Regions from separate parts of the Bradyrhizobium sp. HKCCYLRH2060 genome, predicted to be linked through region 1. Evidence: riboswitches for the same ligand, from Rfam matches in the RefSeq annotation. Region 1 holds a riboswitch; each other region holds the start of a gene.
The links. Region 1 has a riboswitch for S-adenosylmethionine ahead of metX (homoserine O-acetyltransferase MetX). Riboswitches for the same ligand answer to the same signal wherever they lie in the genome.
Positions count from the first base shown of each region.

Region 2: linked by a shared signal. The riboswitch ahead of ACQR10_RS09805 (GNAT family N-acetyltransferase) and the one ahead of metX (homoserine O-acetyltransferase MetX) in region 1 are both predicted to bind S-adenosylmethionine.
Region 3: linked by a shared signal. The riboswitch ahead of ACQR10_RS26105 (O-succinylhomoserine sulfhydrylase) and the one ahead of metX (homoserine O-acetyltransferase MetX) in region 1 are both predicted to bind S-adenosylmethionine.

Region 1 is NZ_JBNPUK010000013.1:134-7,994, reverse strand. Features, by position in the region: gene ACQR10_RS23600 (YdcF family protein) at 1-18, shown strand, start outside; gene ACQR10_RS23595 (lysophospholipid acyltransferase family protein) at 31-798, shown strand; gene ACQR10_RS23590 (gamma-glutamylcyclotransferase) at 802-1,398, opposite strand; gene ACQR10_RS23585 (DUF2125 domain-containing protein) at 1,498-2,682, shown strand; gene ACQR10_RS23580 (prephenate/arogenate dehydrogenase family protein) at 2,685-3,620, opposite strand; gene hisC (histidinol-phosphate transaminase) at 3,617-4,714, opposite strand; gene ACQR10_RS23570 (chorismate mutase) at 4,752-5,585, opposite strand; SAM riboswitch at 5,781-5,860, shown strand; gene metX (homoserine O-acetyltransferase MetX) at 5,943-7,196, shown strand; gene metW (methionine biosynthesis protein MetW) at 7,200-7,861, shown strand, end outside.
Region 2 is NZ_JBNPUK010000003.1:449,492-457,352, reverse strand. Features, by position in the region: gene ACQR10_RS09815 (IS1182 family transposase) at 9-1,349, shown strand; gene ACQR10_RS09810 (serine hydrolase domain-containing protein) at 1,467-2,858, opposite strand; gene ACQR10_RS09805 (GNAT family N-acetyltransferase) at 3,365-3,835, opposite strand; SAM-I-IV-variant riboswitch at 3,881-3,990, opposite strand; gene ACQR10_RS09800 (DUF3551 domain-containing protein) at 4,143-4,391, opposite strand; gene ACQR10_RS09795 (hypothetical protein) at 4,563-5,174, opposite strand; gene ACQR10_RS09790 (VIT1/CCC1 transporter family protein) at 5,714-6,409, opposite strand; gene ACQR10_RS09785 (cytochrome b) at 6,470-7,018, opposite strand; gene ACQR10_RS09780 (sensor histidine kinase) at 7,128-7,861, opposite strand, start outside.
Region 3 is NZ_JBNPUK010000015.1:123,002-130,862, forward strand. Features, by position in the region: gene ACQR10_RS26095 (MATE family efflux transporter) at 1-755, opposite strand, end outside; gene ACQR10_RS26100 (2'-deoxycytidine 5'-triphosphate deaminase) at 884-1,990, opposite strand; SAM riboswitch at 2,103-2,182, shown strand; gene ACQR10_RS26105 (O-succinylhomoserine sulfhydrylase) at 2,261-3,469, shown strand; gene ACQR10_RS26110 (GDSL-type esterase/lipase family protein) at 3,602-4,762, opposite strand; gene ACQR10_RS26115 (SGNH/GDSL hydrolase family protein) at 4,776-5,534, opposite strand; gene ACQR10_RS26120 (OpgC domain-containing protein) at 5,534-6,874, opposite strand; gene apaG (Co2+/Mg2+ efflux protein ApaG) at 7,198-7,593, shown strand.

The DNA of each region.
Region 1 (7,861 bases):
ACGGCGCAAGCCAATTGAACTGGGTTTCTGATGGTCTCGATCTTCCTTCGTTCGCTGCTGTTCAACATCCTGTTCTACCCGAACTTCGTGCTCTGGGCGCTGATCGCGTTGCCGACCCTGGCGATGCCCCGCAAGGCGCTGCTGCGCGTCGCCAACTGGTGGGCGCAGAGCAACATCGTGTTGATGCGAGTCGTCTGCAACATCCGCGTCGAATATCGCGGCGTCGAGAAGATCCCGAAGGGGCCGCTGATCGTCGCCGCCAAGCATCAGTCGATGTGGGAGACGATCTCGCTGCTGCATTTCTTCGATGCGCCGTTCTTCGTTCTCAAGCGCGAGCTGCTGCGGATTCCCTTGTTCGGACAGTATCTCGTCAAGGCGGACATGATCGCGATCGACCGCAGCTCCGGCGCCCGCGCGTTGAAGCAGGTGATGCGGCGGGCGGCGGAGGAGGTGAAGCATGGCCGTCAGTTCGTGATCTTCCCGGAAGGCACCCGGCGCCCGGCGGGCGCACCGCCGGACTACAAGGGCGGCGTCGGTTTGATCTACACGGATTGCGGCGTACCCTGCCTGCCGGTGGCCCTGAATTCGGGTTTGTTTTGGCCACGCCGCACATTTCTGCGCTATCCGGGCACGCTCGTCGTGGAGTTTCTCGATCCGCTGCCGCCTGGCCTGCCGCGCGATGAGTTCATGGCGCGGATTCAGGGTGTCATCGAAGAGGCGACCGGCCGGCTCGTCGCCGCGGGGCAAGCGGAACAGGCGCAGTTGTTTGGCGGGGTGCGGGCGCCGGTGAAGGCTTGAGGGCTATGTTTTGCCTGGCGCAGGATGCAGCGAGTGGCCGTCATCGTGCAGCATCGTCGCCAGCCGATGCAACTGCGTATCGCGAAAGCCCTGCGCCTCGATCGCCTTCACGGTCGAGATCACGTAGTCGCGATTGGCGCCGGACTGGCCGTGACCCTGGCGCACATGGCGCAACTGCTCCTGCGGCGACAGCCGGCCGGCATATTGCACATGGCCGCGATCGACCACGTAGACCAGCGCGCTCACCCGCTCGCGCGCCTCGTTCTCGAGCCACACCGAGCGCGTCACTTCGCGATACACCGAGGTCACCTGCTCACGTTCCCGCAAGTAGGCGATGGTCTCGTCGCGCTTGTCTGCTGCGACCCGAAACGCAATGCCGCGACACGCGCCGCCGCGATCGAGACCGAGCACGAGGCCCGGCTTCTCCGGCGTTCCGCGGTGGACGAACGAGTAGACGCACAGCGCGCGATGCTCGCCGATCAGCCGAGCCGGCACCTGCTCGACGAAGTCGAAGCCAGGGCGCCACATCAGCGAGCCATAGCCGAACACCCAGAGGTCGCCATCGGGAAGGTCGGGTTCGGAGAGGGTCATTGCGGACATCAATGCGGAAGCCTAAGTACGGTGCTCGCGAATTGTTAATTTAGATACACAATCCGTGATCGCCGAATTGCCAAAATTGCTGCCCAAAGGGTGTCCTGCATGTCTCGTTCGCCGCAACCGCCGCGCAGGCGCTCTCGCTGGGGGCTTTTCATCGCTCCCGTCCTGCTCCTGATCGCCGCTGTTGCGTGGAGCGCATTCTGGTTCTTCGCCGCTTCGCAAGTGGATGTCCAGGCCGACGCCTGGCGTGCGCGCGAAGCAAAATCGGGACGCGTCTATGACTGCGCGAAGCGCTCGGTCGCCGGCTTCCCGTTCCGGCTCGAGGTCCGCTGCACGGATCCGAGCGTGGCGCTGTTCTCGCAGGCCGCCGGCACGCCCTTGATGAATGCGAAGCTCGACGAGATCCTCGTCGTCGCGCAAGTGTGGGATCCGAAGCGGATCATCGCGGAGTTCAAGGGGCCAGCGATGATTGCCGACGGACGCGGACCGACCTCGTTCTCCGTGAACTGGCGCGTCGGCGAGGCCAGCGTCCGCGGCCTCCCGGGGCCGCCGCAGCGCGCCGACCTCGTGTTCGAACAACCGACCATCGACCGCATCGAGGGCAACACCGCCGTGCCCGCAGCGCGCGCCGATCATGCCGAATTGCACGGCCGTCTCGCCGAGGGCACGCCGTCGGATCATCCGGTGCTGGAGACTGCGCTGCAGATCGAAAACGGCAGCATCCAGGGCGGTCATCCGCTGCTGGCCGAACCGTTCAATGCCGACATCCAGGCCCGCGTCACCGGGCTCAAGGACTTCCGGCCCAAACCCTGGCCGGAGCGGTTTCGCGAGATCCAGGCCGCCGGCGGTCATGTCGAGATCGTCCAATCGCGCATCCAGCAGGGCGAGTTGCTCGCCGTTGCCTCGGGCACGCTCAGCCTGACCGCCAACGGCAACATCGATGGCGAGGTGCAGATGACGGTCGCCGGGATCGAAAAGGTCATCCCGGCGCTCGGCCTCGACAAGATGCTCGAGAACGGCGTGCCGCAGGGAACGCTTGATCGCGTGGCGCCCGGTGTGAAGTCGCAGGACGTCAACAACCTGCTCGGTGCGCTCGACCGCGCCATTCCCGGCCTCGGCAAGGTCGTCAAGCAGAACGCCAATGTCGGCGTCGCACTTGGCATCAATGCGCTCGGCAAGGAGGCCACCCTCGAAGGCCGCAAGGCGCGGACCTTCCCGCTGCGGTTCTCCGACGGCGTCGTCGTGCTCGGTCCGTTCAAGGTCGCCCGCGTCCCTCCGCTGTTCTGACCTCAGTTCTTCTTCAACTGCGGCAGCGGCCGGCCGAAATCCGGCGCCGCCGAATCCTGGCCGATATCGACGATGCCGCGGCGGATCGCGCGCGTGCGGGTGAAGTGATCGAACAGCGCCTCGCCGTCGCCGCGCCGGATCGCCCGCGTCAGCTTCGACAGGTCCTCGGTGAAGGTGCCAAGCATGTCGAGCACGGCATCCTTGTTGCTCAGGAAGATGTCGCGCCACATCGTCGGATCGGAGGCGGCGATGCGGGTGAAGTCGCGGAAGCCGCCGGCGGAGAACTTGATCACCTCGGACTCGGTCACCTGCGCCAGCTCGTCGGCGGTGCCGACGATGGTGTAGGCGATCAGATGCGGCAGGTGGCTGGTGATCGCGAGCACGCGGTCGTGATGGTCCGGCGTCATGATCTCGACCTTGGCGCCGAGCGCCGTCCAGAACGCACGCAGACGATCGATCGCGCCGGCATCGACGCCGTCGGGCGGCGTCAGGATGCACCAGCGGTTGATGAACAGCTCGGCGAAGCCGGAATCGGGCCCGGAATTCTCGGTGCCGGCCACGGGATGGGCCGGCACGAAGTGGACGTTCGCCGGAAGATGCGGCGCCATGTCGCGCACGATCGCGCCTTTCACCGAGCCAACGTCGGAGACGACGGCGCCCGGCTTCAGATGCGGCGCGATCTCGGCCGCAACCGGACCGCAGGCGCCGACGGGAATGCAGAGGATGACGAGATCGGCGTCCTTGACCGCCTCTTCATTGCTCGCGACGACGCGGTCGACGACGCCGAGCTCGGCGACACGCGCGCGCGTCTTCTCCGAGCGCGCCGTGGTGACGATCTCGCCGGCCACGCCCTGCAGCCGCGCCGCGCGCGCGATCGAGCCGCCGATCAGGCCGAAGCCGATCAGCGCGACGCGTTCGAATCGCCCCGCGACGCTCATGTCGCCCTCATGAATTCGCTGAGAGCCTCCACGACCAGACGATTGGCCTCCTCGGTGCCGATCGTCATGCGCAACGCGTTCGGCAGCTTGTAGTTGGCGAGCGCGCGCAGCACGAGGCCGCGCCGGGTCAGGAATTCGTCGGCCTCGACCGCGGTCTTGCCCTTGTCGGTCGGGAAGTGGATCAGGATGAAATTGGTGACACTCGGCGTCACCTTCAGCCCAAGCTTGCCGATCTCCTCGGTCAGCCAGTTGCGCCACGTTTCCGTGTGCGTTTTCGACATCTGCTGATGCGCGGTGTCCTCGATCGCGGCGACCGCCGCGAGCATCGCCGGCGAGGAAACGTTGAACGGTCCGCGGATGCGGTTGATCGCATCGACGATATGCGCCGGGCCGAACATCCAGCCAACGCGGAGCGCCGCGAGCCCGTGGATCTTCGAGAACGTATGGGTGACCACGGTGTTCTCGGTCGTGGCGACCAGCTCGAGCCCGAACTCATAGTCGTTGCGCGAGACGTAATCGGCATAGGCGGCGTCGAGCACCAGCACGACCTGCGACGGCAGGCCGGCGCGCAGCCGCTTGACCTCGTCGAACGGGATGTAGGTGCCGGTCGGGTTGTTCGGGTTGGCGAGCCAGACCAGCTTGGTGCGCGGCGTCACCGCGGCAAGGATGGCGTCGACGTCGGTGCGATACTCCGTCTCCGCGGCAACCACGTTCCTGGCGCCGCAGGCCATGGTCGCAATCGGATAGACCAGGAAGCCGTGCGCGGTCGAGATCGCCTCGTCGCCTTGGCCGAGAAAGGTGTGTGCCAGCAGATTGAGGATCTCGTCGGAGCCGGCGCCGCAGACGATGCGGTCGGGATCGAGGCCGTAGGTGCGGCCGATCGCCTGGCGCAGCACCCGTGAAGTCCCTTCCGGATAATCTTCCAGGTGAGTGGCCGCACTCTTGAACGCCTCGATCGCCCTCGGCGAGGGGCCGAACGGGGTCTCATTGGCCGACAGTTTGAAAACCTTGCGGCCCGGCTCCGGCTGGGGACTCTTGCCCGGTGTATAGGGCGCGATATCGAGGATGCCGGGGTTCGGCACGGGGCGGTTCATCGTCAACTCCGGAAAATCATCACTGGCGCGGGGCGTCTCAGCTCGGAACCGTATAGCGTTTCGCATGGCCGCCGACGAGGGCGGCGGAGCGTACCGAGGCGCCCGCCGCGATCAGGGCAGCCCTGATCTTGTCGAGGTTCGACGGCGACTCGATCGATACCAGCAGTGCGGCGCCGTCGAAGGCGGTATCGGGCACCGCGATGACGTCGGCGAGCGGCGACAGCGCCCGCGACACCTGCGCATTCCAGCCGGAGACGCGGATGCTCCAGGTCTCGACCTCGAGCACCAGCGCATCGTCGGCGACGCGCGACACCGCGAACACCGGCAGCGCGGCGGGATGGTCGGCGCGCTCGATGAACGGCATCCGCGCGATGATCTTTGGTGCGCCCACGGGCTCGAGCGTGATCCACCACGGCGTATGGCCGGAGGTCGTCGACACCAGCGCGAGATCGCCCTTCGAGCGCGCCACAGCCTCGACTGCGGCTTGCGCGCTGAAATGCGGCACGTAGGGCACCACGAATCCGAAATGGAACCTGGCGGAATCGCGCATCGCGGATTCTCCGACCGACACGTCGGCATGAACCGAGAACGGCGCCTGCACATAGGTGAAGGTCGAGACGATCACGCGCCAGATCCCCTCGACGGTGTCGAGCGGCAGGATGCCGCGATGGCGCTGCACCAGGCGGCGCATCATGTCGGCCTCGCGCGCGGGCCTGAACGCCGAGCCAACCTCCTGGGTCTTCTTGACCTTGATCAGCCGGTCGATGATGTCGGCCCTGTTCATCAGCAACTGATGGACCTGCTCATCGATGGCATCGATCTCCTTGCGCAGATCGGCGAGCGAGGGCGGGGCGGGCGGCGGGTTCGACATGGTCCGTGTCACTCTTCGCGAGGCCACGGGAAAACCTGCGGCCAAAGGAACGGATGCCGTTCTCTCCGATGCCGCGGACCTGCGCAACAGCAAGTTTACCTTGCGCCATCCAGGCTTGGCTGACCTGCGGCAGAGCGCCCGACCAACGGTCAACCCCAGCTTGCCTTGACGAATAGCGCCCGCGGGACTAGTTTCTGCCCGTTCCGTGGTCATTTGAGCCGGCCGGCTTGCAGCCACGTTAAAAAACTCGCTAAACAGGCCGGGGACGTTATCGATCCCGGCCGAACCCCAGTTCAGGCCGGGTTTTTCATGGCCTGATGTGTCACGTGGTTCGGGAGCCCTGGCCGGATGGCTGGGGTGAGAGACATGACAGGTCTGACGCCGAAGTCCAAATCTGCGACGTCCAAATCCGCGACGCCTACATCCGCGTTGCGCACGGTCGCGCCCGACGAGCGCTCGCACGAGGTCGATCATCCGAGCTCGCCGGTGGCGCAGTTCGGCGCCGACAAGCCGCTCAGGCTCGATTGCGGCGTCGACCTGTCGCCGTTCCAGATCGCCTACCAGACCTACGGCGAGCTCAATGCCGACCGATCGAACGCGGTGCTGGTCTGCCACGCGCTGACCGGCGACCAGCACGTCGCCAACCGCCATCCCGTCACCGGCAAGCCCGGCTGGTGGGAGACGCTGGTCGGTCCCGGCCGCCCGCTCGATCCCAGTCGCTATTTCATCATCTGCTCCAACGTGATCGGCGGCTGCATGGGCTCGACCGGGCCGGCCTCGCTGAACCCCGCCACCGGCAAGGTGTGGGGGCTCGATTTCCCGATCATCACCATCCCCGACATGGTGCGGGCGCAGGCCATGCTGATCGATCATCTCGGCATCGACACGCTGTTCGCCGTGGTCGGCGGCTCGATGGGCGGCATGCAGGCGCTGCAATGGACGGTGGCCTATCCGCAGCGCGTGTTCGCCAATCTCGCGATCGCCTGCGCGACGCGCCACTCGGCGCAGAACATCGCCTTCCACGAGCTTGGCCGCCAGGCCGTGATGGCCGATCCCGACTGGGATCACGGCCGTTACGCCGACAAGGGCACGCATCCGCATCGCGGCCTGGCTGTGGCGCGCATGGCTGCGCACATCACCTACCTCTCCGACGCCGCCTTGCATCGCAAGTTCGGTCGCCGCATGCAGGACCGCGAGCTGCCGACGTTCTCCTTCGACGCCGATTTCCAAGTCGAGAGCTACCTGCGCTACCAGGGATCGTCCTTCGTCGAGCGCTTCGACGCCAACTCCTATCTCTATCTGACGCGGGCGATGGATTATTTCGACATCGCCGGCGACCATGACGGCGTGCTGGCGGCGGCGTTTCGCGGCATCAAGACCCGTTTTTGCGTGGTGTCGTTCACCAGCGACTGGCTGTTTCCGACTGCGGAGTCGCGCGCGCTGGTGCATGCGCTCAACGCCTCCAGCGCGCGGGTGTCGTTCGCCGAGATCGAGACCGACCGGGGCCACGACGCGTTCCTGCTCGATGTCCCCGAGTTCTTCGAGATCGCCAGCGCCTTTCTCGATTCCGCCGGCAAGGCGCGCGGGCTTGCCCATGCGAAGGGAGACTGAGCCATGAGCATGCAGGGTGTGCTGCCGCTGAACGGCTTCACTGGCGGCGAGGTGCTGGCCTATCGGCCTGATCATCTGCTGGTCGCCGGCATGGTCGAGCGCGGCTCCAAGGTGCTCGACATCGGCTGCGGCGATGGCGATCTGCTGCAACTGCTGGAAAGCCGCGGCATCGACGGCCGCGGCATCGAGCTGTCCCGCGAGGGCGTCAACCATTGCGTCGCCAAGGGGCTCGCGGTGGTGCAGGGCGACGCCGATACGGATCTCGTCGATTATCCGGACGACGCGTTCGACTACGTGATTCTGTCGCAGACCCTGCAGGCGACGCGGCAGCCCAAGGTCGTGCTGGAGAACCTGCTGCGCATCGGCCGCCGCGCCATCGTCACCTTTCCGAATTTCGGCTTCTGGCGGCTGCGGCTGCAGTTGCTGGTCGGTGGCCACATGCCGCGCACCGACAATCTGCCCTTCACCTGGTACGACACGCCGAACATTCATTTCTGCACCATCAAGGACTTCGTGCAGCTCTGCGACGAGATCGACGTCAAGATGGAACGCGCCGTCGCCCTCGATAGTTACGGCCGTCCCCTGCGCGTCGCCATGCCCTGGTGGTTCTGGAACATGTTCGGCGAGCAGGGGGTGTTCCTGCTGAGCAGGGGTGAGCGGCGGTA
Region 2 (7,861 bases), on a different contig from region 1:
TGAAGGTCATGATGGGGCATCGGCAAGTCGAACAGGCTGCGTTGTTCTATGAGTTCTCCCTAGAAAAGCACGTTCCAGCCGACCACCTCCTGCGGTCGATCGATAGGTTCGTCGACCTTGAGGACCTGCGACGGGAGTTGGCTCCGTTCTACAGCAACATCGGGCGACCCTCGATCGATCCGGAGCTGATGATCAGGATGCTCCTGATCGGCTACTGCTTCGGCATCCGATCGGAACGGCGCCTCTGTGACGAAGTCCACCTCAATCTGGCATACCGCTGGTTTTGCCGGCTGGGTCTGGATGGAGCTGTCCCCGATCACTCGACGTTCTCGAAGAACAGGCACGGCCGCTTCCGTGAGAGCGATCTCTTTCGCCGCGTGTTCGAGACCGTCTTGCGGCGCTGTATCCGGGAGCGCCTGGTTGGCGGCGAAGGGTTCGCGGTCGACGCGAGCCTGATCAAGGCGGATGCCAATCGGCAGAAGGGAATCGAAGGCGATAAGGGGCTTCCGCCGGAGGCCACGGGCCGAGCAATTGACGAGTACCTTGCTGCTCTTGATGATGCCGCGTTCGGTGCCGCGACGGAGGTCACGCCCAAGTTTGTATCGCCCTCCGATCCGGCGGCACGCTGGACGGGAGCGCATGGCGGCCAAGCCTTCTTCGCCTACTCGACGAACTATCTGGTCGACGTCGAAAACGCGATCATCGTCGATGTCGAGGCGACCACGGCGATCCGCCAGGCAGAAGTGTTGGCCGCCAAGCGCATGATTGAGCGTTCACTCGAAAGGTTCGATCTTTATCCAAGCCGGCTTCTCGGCGACAGCGCCTATGGCTCCGCTGAGATGCTCGGGTGGCTGGTCTACGAGCACGGGATCGAGCCGCACGTGACCGTCTTCGACAAGTCGACCCGCACTGACGGGACCTTCTCGCGTGAGGCCTTCACTTACGACCATGCTGGGGACGTCTATCGCTGCCCCGGTGGCAAAACCCTCACCACCACAGGAACGCTGGTGAACGACGACAAGACGATCCTCTACCGCGCGAGCAAGCACGACTGTCAAGCATGCTCTCTGAAAAGCAGGTGTAGCCCGAACACCCCGGCCCGGAAAGTGCCACGCTCGATCTATGAGGGCGCTCGCGACATGGCACGCGAGATCGCAAGCTCATGGGAGGGCCGCACTTCACGGCGGCTCCGCAAGAAGATCGAGATGCTGTTCGCGCATCTCAAGCGCATTCTCAAGCTCGATCGGCTACGACTAAGAGGGCCGAACGGCGCGCGTGACGAGTTCACCCTTGCTGCAGCCGCTCAGAATCTTCGTAAAATGGCCAAGCTGATCCCGATGCCCGCGTGACTCCCCCACCAAGCCAACGCGTCCTCGGAACAGCCGGCGTTCACAACGAAACTACTGCCGACTTTTTCAACGGAATCGACCCTGAACCGACGTCGCGAGCCGATTGCTGCATGCAGATCACTGAGGCAGCGCCACCCCGGCGATTTGCATGACGCCAAGCTGGTCGAACAACTCAATCTGCTCACCGTTCAGCACTGGAATGTAGCAACGACGTCTAGCAGCCGAGATCAAGATACAGAGCTTATCCTCCGCGACCGCCCATGTCCCCGTTGCAGGCCCAAAGGACTCGTCCCAGTGCGGATAAGTCATCCGGCCGTCGGGCTCGAATCGCATGGATAACGGACCATTCTTGAGCTTCGGACCGAAGCTGATCGTCTTGCCCTTGAATTTTGCGGCCAGGGTCTCACCTGTCGGTCTTTCGCCGGTTGCTGCGGTGAGCGAGGCATCGGGCCCCGGATCATAGCCATCGGCCTTCAGGATGAGCCAGAAGAGCCTAGCCATGTTGCGAAATGAAGGTTCGACGTACGGCGCATCGCGGTCGACACGATGCACCACGACAAGGTCGAGTGCGGGTACGACTAAGGCGTATTGGCCGCCGGCACCTTGGGCCATAAAGCTGCCCTCGGGCAAAGTCACCGTAGGCGCAACGTCACCGCCCAGAAAGCCGATCCACCAGAGATAGCCATAGCCCATCCCGAACGCTGCTTTCGAATAGCTGCGCGTGCTCTCTTCCACCCACTCCCGCGGCACGATCTGGTGTCCGGCCCAATTGCCTTTGTGAAGATAGAGAAGTGCAAAACGCGCCAAGTCCCGTGCGCTCATGCGTATCTCATAGGCGGGGTGGATAGACGCTTCGCCGCGGACGTAGCTGCCATCCTGTGGCCGGTAGTCCTGCATGCCGATTGGCTTTGCGATCTTTTGGTCGAGCGCCTCGAAGAGGCCGATGCCAGTTGCGTGCTCGTAGATCGTGCCAAGCGCGTTGAAGTCCCAATTGTTGTAATACCAGAAGGTGCCGGGCGGGTGACTGCCGCGCGGCGGTCTCATCTTGGCATTGTCCGGCGTCTCATAGAGCGCCGCGTGGTAGACCCCGGAACGCGCTTCGAGGAGTTCGCGCACCGTCGCGCCCTTCTCGACCCCGGTCAAGCCAGGCGGGTTATCGTCGATGCCAAGTTCGCCAAGCGTGCTGTCAAGGTTGATCTGGTGATCCGACACTGCGATGCCGATCAGGGCGCTGAGCATGCTCTTGCGGATTGAAGCGACTTCCATCGGCTTCGTCGTACTGCCCCACTCGGCCACGACCTTGCCGTGCTGAACGATCACAACCGCGCTCGAATGAATCTGATCCGAAAAGGATCGCGCTTGGGTCAATCCGGTTTCTGACCAACCCAATTCTGCAGGCGTGACGCGCTCCCACTCCGCTGCTGGGAAGCCATCTTCAGCTTGGGCATGCTCGAACCGAACCAAAGCGCCGAGCAGCACGACAGCGAAAACAATCTGGCGAATATGCATAGGATGATCCCACCCGTTGCGAGCTTGACCAGATTGCTACACACTAATCATTAACGGAATTAAGCAGAACGCCTGTTGAAGTGTTTTCTTTGGATACCCGCCAACCATCCTCATAGCGACGTCTCTTGTTGGCCCACAACGGACATGGAACGAACGGAACTCCCTTACGACCAAACTGTGTGACCGGCTGGTGAGAAATCGCTACTCATCCTTATTCAACGCGGCGATGAGGACGCCAACCTCTTCAACAGGTAAGGATCGTCACGCGCTATCAACTCTTCTGTCCTTGGGAGCTTTCCGAAAGCAAACCGTGCCTCCTCGATGCAAGAAAAATAACACAAGCATCTCCGTGCCATCTGAATGCTCGACCTCAACCATGTAGGATGCTAGCGATGGCGGAGTAACCACCCCATGTAAGGCTGGTCTGAGAGGCGATCTCGATTGTGCAACACGATCGAAAAGCAGACTTGATCATCTATTCCTTGTCGTCACATCGCCCTCGACCATCATTTCGTCAGCCATCTCTCGAAGTACAAATTGATCGGGTTGGAAACGTAAGGGCCATACGCTGGGCACGGAACGAACCCCTTCGCCCGATAGAGCCTCTGGGCATCGGGAAGAAATTCCGTGGTTTCCAGCCGCAGAACCGACAGCTTGGCGGTCAAGGCCGCTTCCACAACGCGCGTCAGGAGCCTGCTGCCTATTCCAGTTGTCCGAGCCTCGGTGACGACATACATGCGCTTCACCTCCCCGGTACCATCCGCGAACACCTGCAGCCCTGCACAGCCAACGGCTTGTCCGGCAATCCGCGCGATAAACATTTGCGTGTCGTCGTGCGCTAGCCGATCAATTGGAGAGCCGTGATTCCTCTCCACCCCGCAGACCTTGTTTAAGAAATCGTCCAGCGCGGTTACGAGATTAATCAGGTCCGGGGACCTTGCATCGGCCAGCTCAATTTCGATTCGATCGACAGTCATTCTCGTCCCCTTCTTCGAAGAGATGAGCGCATGACGCCGTGGTGGCTTGTCCCGTTTAGTTGCCGGACCGGCCACATCTTCTTCCGAAGGAAGAAAGCCACCTTGCTCGGGGAGCAGGTTGGCGCTGGGCGTCGGCCCAACTCTTGATGTTGGAGTTGACGATAGCGGGCACTATCGAGCTTGGCAAGTACGCCCCCAGTTCGAGGAACAACGCGTGGCCGCTCCTGGCTCATCTCGAACCTTTTGGTCGGCTCCGACGATGGCCGCTCCGTCGAAGATTGGGGTCTTGTCAGGCCGCAATCGGCGCCTACCGGGGAGGCCGACGGCGGCTCGGCTCAGGCGGGCGCTGTGCATAGGGGTTCGGCAGGCACATGGCCGAAAGGCCCGCGGCCCCCGCTCTGCACGCCTCCCACGACCTGTACTGGCACGCGATCGTGCTGGACCCGCCCCACTCCCATGTCTGGAGGCACACCGGATCATTGCCATCGAACCGCTGGGCCGCGGCTGGAGCGGTTGCAAGCACGATGATCGAAGTCATGAGGAGAAGCGCGCGCATCATCAGCCATCATGACATGAGGCTGACCAATCCGAAAGGGTCTGCCGGCGCGGCCACGTCCACGCGCGCTTGATCCGCAGGCGCGGCGGGTTTCGGTACCCGCGTCGTCAGGTGACCCTCTCTTGCTCCACGGAAAGCAGGCGATCGCAGCTAGCTTCGGCGGCTCATGAGTCAGAAATAGGAGCGCGGCTGCTGCCTGGTATGTTGGCCGAGGTAGCGTCTCACGGTCGAAAGATTTTTCGGTTCAGAAAGCTTCTCAAATACCTGATGCACCAATTCATCGTGATCGGAGGCAACAATTGCGACGGCGTCCCTCAGGTTTCTAAGCTGACGCCACGAAAGAGCAGGCTCCGCTGCTGCCACCAAAGCCCAAAATACAGGGCGCCATAACCCGGTGTCGAAGGGCTTCGACGCCTGAAATATGGAAAACAGCGCCTCTGAACGACTCCCCATGTTTTCAATGGCGCCAGAAGCAGCGACGTACTTTATGAGAAGTTCTTTGGCGGGCGGCCCGTTGCCGCGCTCAAGATATGCCCTGATCGGCCATGCCGAGACGGCTACACGATTGAAAATATCCTCCTGACAGTCGGCTGCCAGAATCGCCTCTTCAAGGAGGCGGCTATACCTTTCATCGGGCCAATGGCGTGCGACGTGAGATAACGCCTGACACCTGAACCAAGGTGCTTCTATCCCCCTTGCGACGCTTAGCGCTTCGTCAGGGCGAGCAGATGCGAGGCGGATCGCGAGGTCTCTTGCTTTGGTCGGGGTCAGGGTCTTGCTCACCCAAACCGACTACCATAACTCCCCGCAACGGCCAATTGGATGGAACGTCAGATTCTGGCCTAAAGGTGAACTATGCTGGTTCAAGGCTGACGCATGGTCTCAACCCAACGCCGTCGTCAGGACGTCCAGATCCGCAGAGCACCAACAGTCTCGAACTCGGCGAGCCTAAAGCTCTTTGTCACAGACAACGCTGCCGTAGGGTGGGCAAAGCGACGCCAAGGGCGGCGCGTGCCCACCATCGGTGGCGCTGGGTGTAGGCGGTGGGCACGGCGCGCGTGAAAGCTCGCCCGACAAGGCCGCATCCCGGCGCGCCTTTGCCCACCCTACGGCAGGTTGTTAGTTCAGCGTGCCATCAATCTTGACGCTGCTGGCAAAGCGGCGCGTGACCACCATCGCCACCGCTCGAAACGCGCGGTGGGCCCGATGCGACGCGGCGTTGCCGCGTACGCCTCTTTGCCCACCCTACAGCTCGGGTGACGGGATCATGACCGGCCCGGTGACCTTCGTCCGAACGGCCTAGACCGCAATCCCGCTCCACCTCACCCGAACAGATGCGCCAGCCAGAACGCGGCGCCGGCGGCGAGGCCGCCGACGAGGGCGGTCTGAAGCGCCGACTTGATCTTGTTGACGCCGGTGAAGTGGCCCTTGATGGCGCCGAAGATCAAGAGCGCGATGCCGGTGGCGATCACGGAGATGCGGAGCGCGGACGAGATGTCGGCTGCCAGCATGTAGGGGATCAGCGGGATCAAGCCGCCGATCACGTAGGAGCCGCCGATGGTCACCGCGCTGACCGGCGCGCGCTTCGGATCCGGGCGTTCGAGGCCGAGCTCGAAGCGCATCATGAAGTCGACCCAGCGCTTGCGATCGGACGCGATGGCGTCGACCACGGTGGTCAAGGCCTGGCCTTCGAGACCATAGCCGCGAAAGATCGCCGCGACCTCCTCGACCTCCCGACCGCGGAGCTTCTCGATCTCGTCGTGCTCCCGCTTCTCCTCGGCGGCGTAGTGCTCTGCGTCGGAGCGGGCGGCGAGATAGCCGCCGAGCCCCATCGCGATCGCGCCGGCGACGACCTCGGCGAGGCCGGCCGTGACGATCACGTCGGTCCTGGCGACCGCCGCCGAAAGACCGGCGGCGAGCGCGAACGGCACGGTGAGGCCGTCGGCCATGCCGATGACGACGTCGCGGACGACCTCCGACGCGGTGAAGTGCTTTTCGATGTGCGGCGTTGCCGGCATGGCGGCCTCCGATGGCGTGTTCGACGGAGACCTTCTAGCAGGCCCGGATGACAGGCGCGATCACCGCAGTCCCGGCACCATCCGCCGCAGGGTGCGATCGTGCAGCCAGTAATGGTGCAGCAAGGCGGCGCCTGCGTGCAGGCCGATCAGGATCATCAGGCCATTGGCCAGCGCCTCGTGCATCTCCTTCATGTCGTGGGCGAAGCCGCGGTCGCCGATCCAGGGTGAGGCGATCTCGAACAGGCCGAACACCGGCAAGCCGTAGCCGCGGGCAAACTGGGTGACGATGCCAAGCACCGGAATGGCGAACATGATGCCGTAGATCAGCAGATGCGTGATCTCGCCGACATGAACGGTCCACGCGCCGAATTTGGTCGCTTCAGGCACCGGCGGCGGATCGGCCAGGCGCCAGGCCAGGCGCGCCAGCGCGAAGCCGAGCATCGACAGCCCGAGCGAGACGTGCATGAACAGGCCCATGTCATGAGCGGGACGTGGCAGCACGTCGCCGAGATGGCCTGAAATCCAGGCCGCCGGCACCAGCACGGCGACGATCCAGTGCAGTGCGATCGCGACGGAGCCATACGTCTTGGCGGAGTTTCGAATGCGCATGATCAGCTTCCTTCGACCATTGGGCATCCCGCGCCGGCACGCCGGAGCACGGGGTGGCATGGCCGGAGGCAATAGCCGACCGGGGGCGTCGCGCCGCTGACGCGGGATGTCAGCCTGCTGTCAGAATGGACGGCGCCGGGGTGGCCTGCGACGTCGCGGGCTGCGACCAGCGGAGCGCCGAGACGATGGCCGGCGCGATCGTGATCCTGGCGCCGCCGAGCTGGGAACGTCCGATGTGCAGCCGCCAGCCATAGGCTTCGAGCACGTCCTGCACGATCGCGAGCCCCAGCCCGCTGCCCGGCCCCTGCTCATCGAGGCGGCCGCCGCGCTCGAGCACGCGGCCGATCTTCGCGTCCGGAATGCCCGGACCGTCGTCCTCGACAGTGACGATCAGAGGGGTCGCACTGGCGACGATGCGAACCGTGCTCGCCGCATGACGCGCGGCGTTCTCCAGGAGATTGCCGAGCACCTCGGCGAGATCCGTGCGGTCCATGCCGACGCGCAGGCTTGGAGGCACCTCGCCATCGAAGCTGACATGGGCGGCCGCCGGCGTGCGGCCGAGCGTCCCGAGCAGCGCATTCACCAGCGGCGCCAGCTCGGTTGCGGCCTCCGGCCCACCGCGAGCCTTGCCGCGCAGCCGCGCCAGCGCCAGTTCGCGATCGACCTGCCGGCTCATCGCCTCGGCGACATCCTCGACATTGCGCGCCAGCTCGAGCTGGCCGAGCTCCCGCAACCGCGCCGCGTCGGCCGCGAGTGCGGCGAGCGGCGTCTTGAAGCCGTGGGCGAGATCGGCCGCACGGCTGCGCGAGCGCATGATCTCGCGGCTCTGCGCATCGAGCAGCG
Region 3 (7,861 bases), on a different contig from region 1:
CTGATCCTGAGGCCGCGCAGCTTCGGCCGGACGCGCGCGCGCCCCGAAAATAGGTACCAGCCCATCACCGAGATGCTGACGCAGAACGCCAGCAGCGCGCCGGCGGCGACGCCGCGCATACCGAGCCCGAGGACCAGGCTGAGCGTGCCGCCCAGCACGATCTGCAGCATCGCCGAGCTCAGGATCATGAACGACGGCAGCTTCATGTTGCCGGTGCCGCGCAGGATGCCGGCCATCGAGTTCATCAGCCAGGGCAGGATCGCGCCGCCGAAGAAGATCTGCAGATAGGCCGTGGCATGGCTCAGCACCGCGCCGCGGCCGCCGAGCAACTCCAGCAAGGCCGGGCCGAACACCAGCATGCCGATCATGAAGGTCGCGCCGAACAGCAGCGCGATCAGCAGCGCATGCGAGGCGAGCGTCGAGGCGCGATCGGTGTCGCCGGCGCCCAGCGCCCGTGCGATCGCCGAGGCCACACCGCCGCCCATCGCGCCGCCGGACATCGTCATGGTCAGGATCACCAGCGGAAACACCAGCGCCATCGCCGCCAGCGCCTCGATGCCGAGCCGGCCGATATAGGAGGTCTCGGCAATGACGACGCAGGTGCCGGCCGTGTTGGCGATGATGTTCGGCCAGGACAGCGACAGCAGGGTGCGCAGGATGGGTCCGTCGACGAGCTTATTCCGCATCGGCTTCTCGGGGGGCGGCAATGCACGCCCCTCGCCGACCGGATTGTCGGCCAGGCCGATCTCGGACATCTCAGCTCCCCGCTCGGCCGCGCAGGTCGCGGCCGTCTTATCGTTCGATTGCTTTCGCTTTCCTAGCACGGCGCTGGCGCGCGCCCTGTGCGGCAGGCGCATTGGGGGTGCGCGGCAGACGCAGCCGGCTAGAAGCGGAAGTGCTTGGAAAGCTTCAGGCCCTGGGCCTGGTAGTTGGAGCCGATGCGGCTGCCATACATCGCGTTGGGACGCGCCAGCATCTTCTCGTAGACCAGGCGGCCGACGATCTGGCCGTGCTCGAGGATGAACGGCACCTCGCGCGAGCGCACCTCGAGCACCGCGCGCGAGCCCTGCCCGCCGGCGCCGGCATAGCCGAAGCCGGGATCGAAGAAGCCGGCATAGTGGACGCGGAATTCGCCGACCAGCGGATCGAACGGCACCATCTCCGCGGCGTAGTCCGGCGGCACCTGCACGGCTTCCTTCGAGGCCAGGATGTAGAACTCGCCGGGATCGAGGATGAGGCTGCCGTCGGGCCGTGCCTTGATCGGCTCCCAGAACTCCTCGACCGGATAGCCGGCACGGCGGTCGACGTCGACGACGCCGGTATGGCGCTTGGCGCGGTAGCCGACATAGCCGTTCGCATTGCTGCCTGAGAGGTCGACGGACAGAGCGACACCGCCGGCGAGATCCGCATCATCGCGATCCACCAGCCGCTCGGCCTGGTGCAGCGCGATCAATTCGTCCTCCGACAGGACCGCGTCGCGATAGCGGAAGCGAACCTGGGACAGGCGCGAGCCTTCGCGCAACAGGACCGGAAACGTCTTCGGGCTGATCTCTGCGTAGAGCGGACCGTGATAGCCGGCGCCGATCATGTCGAAGCGTCGCGTGCCGTCGGCAATCACGCGGGTGAACACGTCGAGCCGCCCGGTCGAGCTCTTCGGATTGGCGGCCGCGACGATGTCCTTCGGCAGCGCCAGGCTCTCCAGCAGCGGCACGATGTAGACGCAGTTGGTCTCCAGAACCGCGCCGTCGGCGAGCGCGAACTCGTGCAGCTTCAATTCGTCGATGCGCTCGGCGACGGTCGATCCCGGCCCCGGCAGAAAGCTCGCGCGCACCCTGTAGGCGACGTCGCCGAGCCGCAGGTCCAAGCTCGCCGGCTGGATCTGGCTCTCGACGAAATCATATTCGGGAATGATCAAGCCGGCCTCCGCCATCGCCACGATCATGCGATCGGGGAGGATGCCGTGGGCGTCGGCGGGAAGCGAAAACGGCAAGGCCTGATCCTTTGCAGGCGCCGGAACGGCGGCTTGTGGAGCCAATATAGGGTCTTTTGACCGGTTATCCGATGGCCGGCTTGACGGAAAGGCCGGTTGCGACTATGAGCACCACTTATCCCGTGGTGATTTGAGCCGGCCGGCTTGCAGCCACGTTAAATAAGTCGCTAAACAGGCCGGGGACGAATGTGATCCCGGCCTTGAGGAGTTTTCCCAGGCCGGTTTTTTTGTGCCCATCGCGCCGAGCGCGGTGGTCACGATGGAGGTCACATGTCGAAGTCCCCCGCGAAGGCGCCGGTGTCGTTCGCCCAGTATCGTCCCGAAACCCGGCTGGTGCATTCCGGCACCTTGCGCTCCGAATTCGGCGAGACCGCCGAAGCGCTCTATCTGACGCAAGGTTTCGTCTACGCCACGGCCGAGGAGTGCGAGGCGCGCTTCAAGGGCGAGGATCCCGGCTTCATCTATTCGCGCTTCTCCAATCCGACCACGGCGATGTTCGAGCGCCGCATGATCGAGCTCGAGGGCGCCGAGGCCTGCCGCTCGGCCGCAACCGGCATGGCTGCGGTCACCACGGCGATCCTGGCCCCCCTGCGGGCCGGCGATCACGTCGTCGCGGCCAAGGCGCTGTTCGGCTCGTGCCGCTACGTGGTCGAGGATCTGCTGCCGCGCTACGGTATCGAGTCGACGCTGGTCGATGGGCTCGATCTCGACCAGTGGCAGAAGGCGGTCAGGCCGAATACCAAGAGCTTCTTCCTCGAGAGCCCGACCAATCCGACGCTCGACGTGATGGACATTCCCGCCATCGCCGAGATCGCGCACGCCCATGGCGCGCGGCTGATCGTCGACAACGTGTTCGCCACGCCGATCTGGCAGAGCCCGCTCGCGCTCGGCGCGGACGTCGTCGTCTACTCCGCGACAAAGCACATCGACGGCCAGGGCCGCTGCCTCGGCGGCGTGATCCTGTCGTCGGAAGCCTTCATCGCCGAGCACATCCACAACTTCATGCGCCAGACCGGCCCGTCGATCTCGCCGTTCAACGCCTGGGTCCTGCTCAAGGGCCTGGAGACGCTCGCGGTGCGCGTGCGCGCGCAGACTGAGACCGCCGGCAAGGTCGCCGATTTTCTCGCCGCGCATCCGAAGATCTCGCGGCTGATCTATCCCGGACGCGAGGACCATCCGCAGGCGGCGACGGTCAAGAAGCAGATGCGCGCCGGCTCGACCCTGGTCGGCTTCGAGGTGAAGGGCGGCAAGGCGGCGGCGTTCCGCACGCTCAACGGATTGAGGCTCGCGCGCATCTCCAACAATCTCGGCGACGCCAAGACGCTGGTCACGCATCCCGCAACGACCACGCATCAGCGGCTGACGCCGGACGCGCGCGCCGAGCTCGGCATCAGCGAGGGCTTCATCCGCTTCTCCGCCGGGCTCGAGCATGCCGACGATCTGATCGAGGATCTCGACGCCGCCCTCAGCGCGGCGTAGCGAATGGTGAAGTGGCGTCGCGAGTAGACCGATCTCATCCCTGCGCGCTACTCGTCATTCCTCATCCGCACATCACCTCCGGATCCCGGGGTTCGCTCGCGCGGCGAGCGCCCCGGGATGACGCCCGCGGCGTCACATCGGCCGATAGGTCGGCACCTCGGCCGGCGCGTTGATGCCGAGCTTGACCTGGCCAACCGAGCGGATGATGTCGTCGCCGAGCAGTTGCGCGAAGCAGGCATAACCCCAATCGCTCATATGCAAGCCGTCCGAGATCACGAACTCGTTCATCGGGATCGCCTGCCGCTCGTGCCAGTCGCGCATCACCTCGAAGCGCGGGAAGATGCCGGCGTGATGCAGCTCGGCGATGCGGCCGAGCAGCTTGTTCATGCGACCCGCGCTCTCCTGCCGCTCGTTCACGCGCGGCGAATATTGCAGATCGACCAGCACGACATCGGAGGCTGCGGCCTGGATCTTGGCGACGCCGTCCTCGACCAGCCTGGCGGTCTCGGCCGGATCGAGATCGCGCAGCACGGCATTGGTGCCGACCTGCCAGATCACGAGATCCGGGTGACGGTCGATCACCGACGTCTCGATCCGCTTCATCATCTCCGGCGCATCCTCGCCGCCGACGCCGGCATTGATGACGCTGATGTCGACCATCGGATATTGCCGGCGCAGCTGCGCGGCGAGCCGATTCGGATAGGTGTAGTCCGGCGCGCTCGCGCCATAGCCCTGCGTCGACGACGAGCCGAAGGCGACGATCACGATCGGCAGGCCGGAGGCGAGCTTGTTGGCGACGTGCGGCAGCGAAATGAAATTCTTCTTCGCGACGCCCTTCGGCGCCAGGCACGGCACGCGGTTGAAGATGTCGGTGGCCGATTTGGCGACCTGCTTGACCTTGTCGATCGCCCGCTCGGTGATGCTGCGCGATTGCGGCGGCGTGGCCGCGACGCCCTGCCCGGCTGCAGCCGGCGGCTGTGCATCGGTCATGGCCGGCGCGGTCGTCGCCGCAGGCGGCGCGGTCGTGGCCGCCGGGCGCACCGCGGCGATCGGCCCGCGCACCTGATCGTTCGCCTGCGCCAATGTGACGTGTCCGATGCTAGGTCGCAGCTCGCTGATCAGCGGAGTCTTCGGACCGGAGCTCTCCACATCGGACAGCGCGGCGGGTGCAGCCGGCGCTGCGCTCTGCGCCCGTACCGTCTGCGGGCTCAGCGCGAGGGCGATGGCAATGACCGCAACGGCCGAAAGCTTCTCCCATGTCCCGGATACGCGGTGACACTCATTCGACGTCATGAACGACATAATCCTAGTTCTGCTGCGCCGGCCCGATATGCGCCGCGTCGATGATGAACTTCGACAGCGCCCGGCCGATGCAGTCATGAACCTGCCTGGCCAGCTCGACCCCGTGCGTCGGATTGAACAGGTCGAAATCGCCCTGCTCGTTCCACTGCCGCATGATGGCAAACCGATCGAACAGCGGAATGTCGCGGTGCTGCGCCACCACACGCATGTTGTCGACATAGGGCGGCACGGAGATCAATGTTTCCGTCCGCGGACTGTATTGCAGATTCATCAAGACGACGTCAGCTCCTGCTTTCTGCAGCGTCGCCACACCGTCGTCGACCGCCTGCCGGAACTCATCAGGATCGATCGACCGCATGGCGTCGACCGTGCCGGTCTGCCAGATGACCAAATTAGGCCTTTTTCCTTCCACCAGTTTAACGAGATTGCCCGCGACTTCCTCGGCCGTCTTCTTGGGCTGCAGCTCGATGCTGAGATTGACGGCGACCGCCGGCAGCTTGTCCTTCAGCGCAGCCTGCAGACGGGCGGGGTACGCATTGGCGTCGGAGGTGTTGACGATCGAGGACGAGCGGCTTCCGACGACGAGAATATCGAGTGTGCGGCCGTTCTTGACGGCGTCTGCAACCTTCGGGAGCGGGCTCTCGGTGGTCAGCAGGTAGGCCGGCACCTCGCAGTTCTGCGGCGCGTCTTCCGCGCGCGCGGAGGCCGCCAGCGAAACAGCCAGCGCCGCGATACCAAACCTTAACCACGAGACGGACTTCATCAGCCCCCTCCCGCCAGATCGGCGTTGCTGCGCGCACCTTTTCGCGCGGCGCCCTTATCGGCCTCACGCTTGTACCACGAAATCAACGACGCCACCCCCCACATGATGAGGATGCCGCAAAGGCTGATCACCGCGTGCATCATGGCGCCGCCGGACACTTCGGCAAGGACGAAGTGGCCCGCAAACGCCAGAAATACGCCAAGACAGAAGATCTCGAGCGAGTGTTGCCCACAAACAATCAGCGGGCGCAGCCACGGCGACTTCAACAGCGGCCAATCCTTGCGCAGATAGTGCACGGTGAGTGCTGCGAGTGCGAGGAAATGCGCGAAGCGCAACACGTCAAGGTCGGTCTTGTCGATCGGATACATCCACTGCTCGATTCGGCGCGGCATCAGATGGCCGAGCTGCGGGATGTACCAGGTCAGGGTCACGCAGAACGCCGCGACCAGATAGGCGACGCAGAGCCCGAGCGTGATCGGCGAGTTGATGATGCGCGACATGCGCTGGGCGCCGCCGAGCGCGCACCACGCACCGAACACGAACAGGAGCTGCCAGGCGAACGGGTTGAACGCCCAGAAGCCGTTCGGATAGGCCGTCAGATAGAGATCGAGCTCCCAGGTGAGTGCGTAGAGAACGACCGAGAGCCCGAGCGTGACATCCGGACGCCAGCGCATCAGCCACAGGATCAGCGGCAGGAACAGCATCAGCACGATGTAGAGCGGCAGCACGTCCATGTTGACGGGGCGGAAGCGCAGGATCAGCGCCTGCACGATGGTCACGTCCGGCTGCTTGAGAAAATCCATGATCCCCATCTCTTCGGTGTAGAGCGGGTTCTCGAAGCTGGTCGCGACGTAGGAGATCTCGGCGAGGAAGATCGTGAACAGGAAGACATGGGCGACGTAGATCTGCCAGACGCGACGCAGGATGCGCGCGGTGGCGACGATGAAGCCGGCATCCTGCATCGCCCGGCCATAGACGAATGCCGCCGTGTAGCCGGAGATGAAGATGAAGATCTCGGTGGCGTCGGAGAAGCCGTAGTTGCGGATCGTGAACCAGGTCAGCAGGTTCGGCGGCAGGTGGTCGATGAAGATCAGCCATAGCGCCAGCCCGCGAAACAGGTCGAGCCGCAGCTCGCGCTCGCCGACCGCCGGGAAGGTGATCGCCGGAGCAGCGGTGGTGGCGGGTGCAGCAGTGGCGGCCGGCGCGGCCGCGACGGCGGATGCTGATGCGACCACAGGTGCAGCCGCGCTCGCCGCGGCGGCGGTCTCCGCAGCCGGCGCGGGCGCGGCGCTGGCTGCGGGGGCGGACGGTCCGGCAAGGCGATCGGCAATCGACGTCATCAGGCACCGCGTCAAGGCTGCCAGCCTTCGAGGCCCGGCAGGGGAAATGTAGGGCTGCGCAGTTTTTGCGCAAGCGATGAAGGACTTATCAGCTGGGCCGTGCCCAGTTTTTCGACCTTGGCGGCCAGCTGGTGGGCGATCGCACGACGCAGGACAGGTCGATCGCCGCCAGGGTCTGCCGGCCGCGCCCGATCCGAGTCCAAGGAACGGACCGCGCGTACGGCCGACAGAGTGCGCGATTCTGGTGCCATAATGCGGAACTGTGTTGAAAGCACGATGGCGTCGCGATTGGTTCCGGCGCGGGTTTCCGCTACAATGCCACCATGTATCGCGCCGTGACTCGCCACATCGAAGTGACCGTCGAACCGAACTTCCTGCCTGAGAAGTCTTCGGTGGCCGATGGCCGCTGGTTCTGGTCCTATACCGTCGTCATCACCAACAGCGGGGAGGAGACGGTGCGGCTGCGCAGCCGCCACTGGATCATCACCGACGGGATCGGCCGGCAGCAGGAGGTGCGCGGCGAGGGCGTGGTCGGCGAGCAGCCGGTGCTCGCGCCAGGAGAGCGCTTCGAATACACCTCCGGCGTGCCGCTCACCACCGCGTCCGGCTTCATGGCCGGCTCCTACCAGATGGAGAGCGAGAGCGGCGAGCACTTCGACATCGCTGTGCCGGCGTTTTCGCTCGACAGCCCGGACGGCGGCAAGCGGGTGTTGAATTAGCCGAGCGTGCACTTGGTTCGGCTGATGACCGATCGTGCACCCGCATTTTTGTACTTGGCTTTCAACGTTCATCGCGTATCGGCCCGGCACATCCGCTGACTTCTGCTCAGCTGTCGTCCCGGGCAAGCGTCCGACAACGCGCCAGCGTTGGCGGATGCGCCGACCCGGGACCCATAACCACAGTGTGCAGTTTGGCGACGGCTGGAGCGACGATGCCGTTTCACCACAAGACCCTGTGGTTATGGTTCCCCGCGCGACGTGCGCAATT